3 regions of the Streptomyces sp. NPDC056296 genome follow, and region 3 is predicted to be linked to each of the others. Evidence: riboswitches for the same ligand, from Rfam matches in the RefSeq annotation. Region 3 holds a riboswitch; each other region holds the start of a gene.
The links. Region 3 has a riboswitch for thiamine pyrophosphate ahead of thiO (glycine oxidase ThiO). Riboswitches for the same ligand answer to the same signal wherever they lie in the genome.
Positions count from the first base shown of each region.

Region 1 (3,268 bases), on a different contig from region 3:
CCGGTCTTGACGTCGTCACGGTTGGGCAGGCCCAGGTGCTCCTTGGGCGTGACGTAGCAGAGCATGGCCGTGCCCCACCAGGCGATCATCGCGGCACCGATGCCGGAGGTGATGTGGTCGTACGCCGGTGCGACGTCCGTCGTCAGCGGCCCGAGCGTATAGAACGGAGCTTCATCGCAGATCTCCTGCTGAAGGTCGATGTTCTCCTTGATCTTGTGCATCGGGACATGGCCCGGGCCCTCGATCATGGTCTGTACGTTGAAACGCTTCGCGATCGAGTTGAGTTCCCCGAGTGTGCGCAACTCCGCGAACTGCGCCTCGTCGTTGGCGTCCGCGATCGAGCCCGGCCGCAGGCCGTCGCCGAGCGAGTACGTGACGTCGTAGGCGGCGAGGATCTCGCAGAGCTCCTCGAAGTGCTCGTACAGGAACGACTCCCTGTGGTGCGCCAGACACCACGCCGCCATGATCGAGCCGCCGCGCGAGACGATGCCCGTCTTGCGGTTCGCGGTCAGCGGTACGTACGCCAGGCGCACGCCCGCGTGGACCGTCATGTAGTCCACGCCCTGCTCGGCCTGCTCGATGACGGTGTCCTTGTAGACCTCCCAGGTCAGCTCCTCGGCGCGGCCGTCGACCTTCTCCAGGGCCTGGTAGAGCGGCACGGTGCCGATGGGGACGGGGGAGTTGCGCAGCACCCACTCGCGGGTGGTGTGGATGTTGCGGCCGGTGGACAGGTCCATGACCGTGTCGGCACCCCACCGGGTCGCCCAGGTCATCTTGTCGACCTCCTCCTCGATGGAGGACGTCACCGCCGAGTTGCCGATGTTGGCGTTGACCTTCACCAGGAACCGCTTGCCGATGATCATCGGCTCGATCTCCGGGTGGTTGACGTTGGCGGGCAGCACGGCACGGCCGGCCGCGATCTCCTCCCGGACCACTTCCGGCGAGACGTTCTCCCGGACGGCCACGTACTCCATCTCCGGCGTGATCTCGCCCCGGCGTGCGTACGCGAGCTGCGTCACCGCGTTGCCGTCCCTCCCCCGGCGCGGCTGGCGCGGCCGTCCGGGAAAGACGGCGTCGAGGTTGCGCAGTCCGCCGCGCGGAGAGGTGTGCTTGATTCCGTCGTCCTCGGGACGGACGGGACGGCCGGCGTACTCCTTGGTGTCGCCTCGGGCGATGATCCAGTTCTCCCGCAGCGGCGACAGTCCCCTGCGGACATCCGTGTCGACGAGCGGATCGGTGTACGGGCCCGAAGTGTCGTACAGCGTGACCGACTGCCCGTTGGTGAGGTGCACCTGACGAACCGGCACGCGCAGGTCGGGGCGCGAGCCCTCGACGTACGCCTTGTGCCAGCCGATGGACTTCCCGGCCTCCGTGGTCTCCTCCTGGGCGGAGTTCTGCGTGGAGGCAGGCGTGCGTGCGTCCTTGATGGTCATGAGACCTACTCCCTACGCCGGCATTACCCGGTAACAGGTTCGGCGGTCGACGCAGCGGCTTCCGTCTGTCGACGCTTCGTGGGATACATCACTCGGATTCGGTGACGTTTCCCGTGAAACATCGCTGGGACGGAGGTCAGCGCCCTCTCAGCCCGGTGCTCCGAGCTCCCGCGTGTACAAAGGTGCCCCCACGCTAGCGTCAATTCGGGCGCGGTGAACAGAGGGCCCCCCTCGTTCTTGCGATGATCGGTCGGTGACCACACCGCAGCATCCCCCGTTTCCGCCGCACGAGCCCCGCCGCGGACCGGGCACCGAGGAAGGCACCGGCCGCGGAGCCGGCCCCGATCCTTCCGGCGCTCACGGCGCGGGCGGCGGCAGACATGACGGGGGCGGCGGCCACGGTGTAGGTGACAGCCACGGTGCGGGTGACGGCCAGGGCGGTCCCGGTGGGCACGGCGGTCCCGGTGGGCACGGTGGGCACGGGCACTCCCACAGTCACGGCCCGGCGGCGCCCGTCTCCCGGCACCTGCGGAAGGTCATCACCGCGGTCCTCATCCCGTTCGCCGCGGCGGTGCTGGTCGGGCTCGCGTTGCTGTGGCCGGGCGGTGCGCCGCCGCACGAACGCACCGGGGTCGGCTTCGACCGGCAGACGCAGGATGCCACCGTCACCAAGGTGGTCGAGCTGAGCTGTCAGTCCGTCAACGCCTCGGGCGTCCCACCGACCGGCGACACCTCCACCGCCGAGGGCTCCTCCGCGGTGCAGCAGGCGCAGGGCGAGTGCAAGCGGGCGACGATCCGCGTCGACACCGGCAAGGACAAGGGCCTCACGTTCACCGAGATCGTGCAGCCGGACCAGTCACGGCAGCTGCACGAGGGCCAGAAGGTGGTGGTCGCCTACGAGCCCTCCGCACCGAAGGACCTGCAGTACTCGGTGACCGACATCAACCGCGGACTGCCGCTGGCTCTGCTCGCCGGCATCTTCGCGCTCGCCGTCGTGGTCGTCGGACGGCTGCGGGGTCTCATGGCCCTGGTCTCGCTGGCCATCAGCTTCCTGCTGCTGAACTTCTTCATCCTGCCCGCGATCCTGCAAGGGTCGAACCCGCTGGCCGTGGCGGTGGTCGGGGCCAGCGCCATCATGCTGATCGCGCTCTATCTGTGCCACGGCCTGTCGGCCCGTACGTCCGTCGCGGTGCTCGGCACCCTGATCTCGCTGTTGCTGATCGGTGTGCTCGGATCGCTGTTCATCGGCTGGGCCGCGCTCACCGGCAACACGGACGACAACACCGGCCTCATCCACGGCCTGTATCCGACGATCGACATGAGCGGCCTGCTGCTCGCCGGAGTCATCATCGGTTCGCTCGGTGTGCTCGACGACGTGACGGTCACCCAGACGTCGGCGGTCTGGGAACTGCACGAGGCCAACCCGGCGATGGGCTGGCGGGGGCTGTACCGGGCGGGCATCCGGATCGGCCGCGACCACATCGCCTCGGTCGTCAACACGCTCGTCCTCGCCTACGCGGGCGCCGCGCTGCCCCTGCTGCTGCTGTTCTCGATCGCGCAGAGCGGAGTGGGGACGGTCGCCAACAGCGAGTTGGTGGCGGAGGAGATCGTGCGCACGCTGGTCGGCTCGATCGGCCTGGTGGCATCCGTTCCGGTCACCACGGCCCTCGCGGCCCTCGTCGTATCGGCCGACCGATCGGCCGGCCCACCGGCGGCGCAGGCCGCCGGTGCGACGTCGGGTGCCGGTGCGCCGTCGGGTGCCGGTGCGACGTCGGGTGCCGGTTCGGCTCCCGTACGCGGGCGGGGCCGTCGGCGCAAGCGCTGACCCATCGGCG
Region 1 is NZ_JBHJRX010000038.1:86,467-89,734, reverse strand. It holds gene thiC (phosphomethylpyrimidine synthase ThiC) at 1-1,433, opposite strand, end outside; TPP riboswitch at 1,426-1,615, opposite strand; gene ACFCZF_RS26360 (YibE/F family protein) at 1,687-3,258, shown strand.
Region 1: it holds a riboswitch for thiamine pyrophosphate, as region 3 does, so the genes downstream of both, thiC (phosphomethylpyrimidine synthase ThiC) here and thiO (glycine oxidase ThiO) in region 3, are expected to answer to the same signal.

Region 2 (3,268 bases), on a different contig from region 3:
ACGGCGGGCCCGAGCGCCGGCAGCGTCACCTGCCGCCAGGCTGTCAGCCGCGAGGCGCCGAGCATCCGCGCGGCCTCCTCCTGCCGCGGGTCGAGCTGCGACCAGAGGCCGCCGACGGTGCGTACGACGACGGCGTAGTTGAAGAAGACGTGCGCGAGCAGGATCGCCCACACGGTGGTGTCCAGCCGTACGCCCCACAGCTCGTCCAGCAGCCCGCCGCGCCCCACCAGCGCCAGGAACGCCGTACCGACGACGACCGTCGGCAGCACGAACGGCACGGTCACCACCGCCCGCAGCACCTGCTTGCCGGGAAAGTCGAACCGGGCGAAGACGTACGCGCCGGGCAGCGCGACGAGCAGGGTGAGCGCGGTGGAGGCCAGCGCCTGCCAGGTGGTGAACCACAGCACGTGCTGTACGTCGGACTGGGCGAGCACGTCCCCGATGCGTCCGAACTGCCAGGAACCGTCGATCTCCAGTCCGCGCGCGACGATCGCGGCGACCGGGTAGGCGAAGAACACCGCGAAGAACGCGACGGGCACGGCCATCAGGGCCAGCCGCGCCGCGCTCCCGCGCCGAGTCCCGGCCTTGCCTACTTCAGTACGAGTGAGGTCCACGACTTGACCCACTGGTCGCGATTGTCGGCGATCTTCGCCGGGTCCATGGTCCGCGGGTCCTCGGCCTGCGGCCCGAACTTCCGGAACACCTCGGGGATCTCCGCGCCCTCCCGCACCGGGTAGACGAACATGTTCAGCGGCATGTCGTCCTGGAACTGCTTACTGAGCAGGAAGTCGAGGAGCGCCTTGCCGCCCTCGGGGTTCCCGGCGTTGCTCAGCAGACCCGCGTACTCGACCTGACGGAAGCAGGTGCCGGTGGCGACGCCCGTCGGCGCGGTGGTCGGTTGCGGGTCGGCGTAGATGACCTCGGCGGGCGGGGAGGAGGCGTAGGAGACGACGAGCGGGCGGTCGCCCTTGGCCTTCTTGCCGCCGGCCGAGCCGGAGAACTCCTCGTTGTACGCCTGCTCCCAGCTGTCGACGACCTTCACGCCGTTCGCCTTCAGCTTCTTCCAGTAGTCCTGCCAGCCCTGGTCGCCGTACTCGGCGGCCGTGCCGAGCAGGAAGCCGAGGCCGGGCGAGGAGCTGCCCGCGTTCTCGGTGACGAGCAGGTCCTTGTACTCGGGCTTGACCAGGTCGTCGAAGGAGTCCGGCGGGGTCAGCTTGTGCTTGCTGAAGTACGCCTTGTCGTAGTTGACGCAGACGTCGCCGGTGGTGACGGGAGTGACCCGGTGCTTGTCCTGGTCGGCCCGGTACTCGGGGAGGACCAGGTCGGAGCCCTTCGCCTCGTACGGCTGGAACAGCCCGTTGTCGAGGGCGCGGGACAGCAGCGTGTTGTCGACGCCGAAGAAGACGTCGCCCTGGGGGTTGTCCTTGGTGAGGATGGCCTTGTTGACGGCCTGCCCGGCGTCGCCGTCCTCCAGCACCCGGACCTTGTAGCCGGACTTCTTCTCGAACGCGGCGATGACGTCCTTCGACGCGGCCCACGAGTTGTGGCTGACGAGGGTCACGGTCTTGGCGTCGCCGGAGCCCTGGCCGTCGGACGACGATCCGCAGGCGGCCAGGCCGCCGACCATGCCGAGCGCTACGGCCATGACGCCGGCCTTCTTGGTGATGCTCACTGAATTCCTCCTGGGTGACCAGGAGAAGACGCGGCCCCGCCCGGAACCCCTGGCGAGGGTCCCGGGCAGGGCGCAACAGCTCGAGTGGTGACCGATCTCCCTACCCAGAATGACCTGGGCCAGGTTCGGAGGGTCTGCGGCCGGTGCCGCACTCTCAGCGCTGTGGCGCTCCCCTGTCGGAATATGAAGATGTAGTTACGTATGACGTATGCAGCTGTCGTACGACGATGTGCTGACGTCGGTCAGGTTACCGCTCGCTCGCGGCGAGCTGACCACACGCCCCGTCGATCTCCTGCCCACGGGTGTCCCGGATCGTCGCCGGCACACCATGCGCCGCGATCGCCTCCACGAACGCCTTCTCGTCCTCGGGCCGCGACGCGGTCCACTTCGAGCCGGGCGTGGGGTTGAGCGGGATGAGGTTGACGTGCACCGGCCTGCCCTTGAGCAGCCGACCGAGCCGGTCGCCGCGCCACGCCTGGTCGTTGATGTCCCGGATCAGCGCGTACTCGATCGACAGCCGCCGGCCCGACCGCTCCGCGTACTCGAACCCGGCGTCCAGCACCTCACGCACCTTCCAGCGCGTGTTGACGGGGACGAGGGTGTCGCGCAGCTCGTCGTCGGGGGCGTGCAGCGAGATGGCGAGGCGGCACTTGAAGCCCTCGTCGGCGAAGCGGTGGATCGCCGGGACGAGGCCGACCGTGGAGACCGTGATGCCGCGCTGGGAAAGGCCCAGTCCGTCGGGCTCGGGGTCGGTGAGGCGTCGGATGGAACCGACGACGCGGTTGTAGTTGGCGAGGGGCTCGCCCATGCCCATGAACACGATGTTGCTCAGCCGGGCCGGACCTCCGGGGACCTCACCGTCCCGCAGGGCGCGCATCCCGTCCACGATCTGGTGCACGATCTCGGCGGTGGACAGATTCCGGTCCAGGCCCGCCTGCCCCGTGGCACAGAACGGGCAGTTCATGCCGCAGCCCGCCTGGGAGCTGATGCACATGGTCACCCGGTCCGGGTAGCGCATGAGGACGGACTCGACGAGCGTCCCGTCGAACAGCTTCCACAGCGTCTTACGGGTGGTGCCCTGGTCGGTCGACAGGTGCCGCACGACCGACATCAGCTCGGGCAGCAGCGCCTCCCGAAGCCCCTGGCGGGAACCGGCGGGGATGTCGGTCCACTGCTCGGGGTCGTGCGCGTACCGCGCGAAGTAGTGCTGCGAGAGCTGCTTCGCACGGAACGGCTTCTCGCCGATCGCGGCGACGGCCTCCTTGCGCTCGGCGGGCGTGAGGTCGGCGAGGTGCCGCGGCGGCTTCTTGGCTGCGCGGGGGGCGACGAATGTGAGTTCTCCGGGCTTAGGCATGGCTGTACCAGTGTCGCAGATCGATTTGGGTGGCCCGGGCCGTCGATGTGCGGGGAGGCCGTTGGCGGCGGTCGGTGGGCGTCGGTAGCGCCACATCGACGCTTGACCTGAAGCAAACTTGAGCTTTTAGGCTCCGTTCAAAGCCGCGGTAACCGATCAGCGGTACCTTTTCGAGGAGATTCGCCATGAGCGAGCGCACAGCCGACTTCGAGATCCCCGACCGCTACCGCTATGCCGTGATC
Region 2 is NZ_JBHJRX010000071.1:11,786-15,053, forward strand. It holds gene ACFCZF_RS35730 (ABC transporter permease) at 1-614, opposite strand, end outside; gene ACFCZF_RS35735 (thiamine ABC transporter substrate binding subunit) at 590-1,672, opposite strand; TPP riboswitch at 1,752-1,857, opposite strand; gene rlmN (23S rRNA (adenine(2503)-C(2))-methyltransferase RlmN) at 1,920-3,026, opposite strand; gene ACFCZF_RS35745 (VOC family protein) at 3,212-3,268, shown strand, end outside.
Region 2: it holds a riboswitch for thiamine pyrophosphate, as region 3 does, so the genes downstream of both, ACFCZF_RS35735 (thiamine ABC transporter substrate binding subunit) here and thiO (glycine oxidase ThiO) in region 3, are expected to answer to the same signal.

Region 3 (3,268 bases):
AGGGCCTCGCGCGCGAGCCGGGCGGTGAGGACCGCCTCCCCGGCGGTGAAGCAGCCCGCCGTGTTCGGCAGCACCCGGATGCCGAGCTTCTCCAGCACCGACAGCACCGACCCGTGCACCGAGGCGTTCACGCGCCGCATCGCGACGGTCGTCAGCTCGGTCCCGGAGGACACGAGCGCGCGCTCCAGCACGTCGAGGCTGGGCGCCCCGCCGGTGCCCATGATCAGGCGGGACCCGTAGGACGTACCGCCGAGGACAAAGGGATCGTCGGCCATGGTCAGCCTCCTTGGACGGCGGTGAGGACTTCGACGCGGTCGCCGTCGGCCAGCGCGGTGGCGGACCACCGCGCGCGCGGGACGACGGTTTCGTTCAGGGCGGCGGCCACACCGGACGGCGCCGCGGTGAGCGTGCCCACCAGGGCGTCCAGGGCCGTGCCCGGAGCCACCTGGCGCGGCTCGCCGTTGACGGAGATGTTCATGCGGGCTGCTCCGAGAGTTCCGGTAGTGCGGGGGCGGCGCCGAAGCGCCGGGGGGTGAAGGGGCGGGCCTCGGCCGGCAGCTCCCCGGTGGTCAGGGCGTGCGCCATGGCGTCGCCGGTGACCGGGGTGAGCAGGACGCCGTTGCGGAAGTGCCCGGTGGCCAGCTGCAGGCCCTCCAGCCCGGTCGGACCGAGCAGCGGGGCGTTGTCCGGGGAGCCGGGGCGCAGACCCGCGCGGGTCTCCCGCAGGGGCAGCTCGGTGATGCCGGGGACCAGCTCGTGGGCGTCGCGCAGCAGCTCGTAGACGCCGCCCGCGGTCACCGTCGTGTCCCAGCCCAGCTCCTCGCTGGTGGCGCCGACGACCAGCTCGCCGTTCTCCCGGGGCACCAGGTAGAGGGGGTTGCCGCGCACCACGGCACGCACCGTCCGGTTCAGCAGCGGTCCGTGCGTCCGCGGCATCGTCAGCCGCAGCACCTGCCCCTTCACGGGCCGCACCGGCGGCAGGACCTCGTCCGGGACGCCCGTGAGCCGTCCGCTCAGGCTGCCCCCGGCCAGCACCACCTGCCCGGCCTCCAGCGCGGTGCCGTCGGCCGTGACGACACCCGTGGCCCGCTCGCCGCCGCGCACGACGGTGAGCCGGTCGGCCCACGCCCGGTGGAAGACGACGCCCGCGCGTGCGCAGGCGGCCACGAGCGCGGCGGCGAGGCGCCGAGGGTCGATCTGATGGTCGCCGTCCACCCGGAGCCCTCCGCGCACACCCGGCGCGAGCATCGGCTCCAGGCGTCGGCACTCGCGCCCCGACAGCCACTCGGACTCCAGGCCCGACCGCTGCTGAAGCGCGTGCAGTTCCCGCAGATGGGCCCGGTCGTCGGCGTCCAGCGCGACGGCGAGTGTGCCGCACCGGCGGTAACCGAGGTCGTGCCCCGTGAGGTCGGCCAGCTCGGCCGCGAACTCCGGGTAGCGGCGGGCCGAGGCGAGGTTCAGCGCGAGCAGCGTCTGCTCGCCGTAGTGCAGCTCCGTGACGGCGGCCAGCATCCCGGCGGCCACCTGGGCGGCCCCGCCGCCCGGCTCGGGGTCGACGAGGGCCGTGGCGAGCCCGCGCTGCGCGGACCGCCAGGCGGTGACCAGGCCGATGATCCCGCCCCCGACGACGAGGACGTCCGGCGTACGCGACGGCGCGGCTGTCGCGATCGCCGCGGCGGTCGCGTTCGTCGCGGCAGATCTGGACACGGAAGCAGAAGTCGGCGGTGACGACATGGGCGTCCAGCCCCTCCCTTCGCCGGCATGACCCGGATCAGGTTCGTACGGTCGGAGGCCGCCAGCCTCCCTCTCAGCCCGGTGCGTCCGGGCTCCCGCGAGTGCTTTACGTTGGCCACCCTAGCCCGCAGCGCATCGCACTTGTAAGGGAGCCTCCGCCCGTGGCGCGTTCACTCGACGGTCTCGTTCTCGCCCCCGTCGCCGACCAGGCGCCCGGCCAGGTGGGTACGCGGACCCGGTTCACCTACCACGAGCAGGACGGCGCCGTATGGGCCGAGTACGCGGGCGGTGACGTCGTCCGCGGCCGTCTGGTGGGCACCAGAGAGGGCGACCGCCTCGACTTCCGGTACGTGCAGCTCAAGACCGACGGAAGTACGTCGTCGGGGCACTGCGTGTCGACCGTCGCCGAGCTGCCGGACGGGCGGGTGCGCCTGGACGAGACCTGGGAGTGGGAGTCGCAGCGGGGCAGCGGGACGAGCGTTGTGGAGCAGGTCACCGCGCACGAGCACTGACTGACACAACGTCGGTGTCTAAGGTGATCAGGTGAGCGAGCAGACGCAGGAGCAGACCCGGGAACGGGGAGCGGACGCGGAGCGCCGCGTGGTCGTGGTGGGCGCGGGGATGGCTGGGGTGCAGACCGCCGTCGCGCTGCGGGAACAGGGCTTCACCGGCACCGTGACCCTGATCGGCGCGGAGCCGCACCAGCCGTACGACCGTCCCCCGCTGTCCAAGGCGATCCTGCTCGGCACGGCCGAGGGCTCGGCCTTCGACGTCGACTTCGAGGCACTCGGCATCACCCTGCGGCTCGGCTGCGAGGCCCTGGGCGTCCGCCCCGACGCACACGTCCTGGACACCTCCGCCGGACCCGTGCCGTACGACGTCCTCGTCCTCGCGACCGGCGCCGAACCGATCCGGCTGCCCGGCACGGAGGGGGTGCCCGGCGTGCACCTGCTGCGCACCCTGGACGACGCCGAACGGCTGCGGCCGGTGCTCGCCCGGCAGCACGACATCGTGGTCGTCGGCGCGGGCTGGATCGGCGCCGAGTTCGCCACCGCCGCGCGCGAGGCGGGCTGCGCCGTGACCGTCGTGGAGGCCGCCGACCGGCCCCTGGCCGGCGCGCTGCCCGCCGAGGTCGCCGCGCCGATGACCGACTGGTACGCCGACTCGGGCGCCGTACTGCGCACCCACGCGCGCGTGGATCGCGTCGAGACGGGCGGTCCCGGGGAGTCCGGCGAGCCCGGCGAGCCCGGCCACGTCGTCGTGCTCGACGACGGCTCGCGGCTGCCCGCCGGCGCGGTCGTCGTCGGCATCGGCGCCCGGCCCGCCACCACCTGGCTCGCCGGCTCCGGGATCGACCTCGGCGCGCACGGCGACATCCTGGCCGACGACCGCCTGCGCACCTCCGTCCCGGACGTCTACGCGGTCGGCGACTGCGCGTCCTTCCCCTCCGGCCGCTACGGCGAACGGCTGCTGGTGCACCACTGGGACAACGCCCTCCAGGGCCCGCGCACGGTCGCCGCCAACATCATCGGCA
Region 3 is NZ_JBHJRX010000041.1:18,232-21,499, reverse strand. It holds gene ACFCZF_RS27330 (thiazole synthase) at 1-275, opposite strand, end outside; gene thiS (sulfur carrier protein ThiS) at 278-478, opposite strand; gene thiO (glycine oxidase ThiO) at 475-1,668, opposite strand; TPP riboswitch at 1,732-1,843, opposite strand; gene ACFCZF_RS27315 (hypothetical protein) at 1,896-2,246, shown strand; gene ACFCZF_RS27310 (NAD(P)/FAD-dependent oxidoreductase) at 2,278-3,268, shown strand, end outside.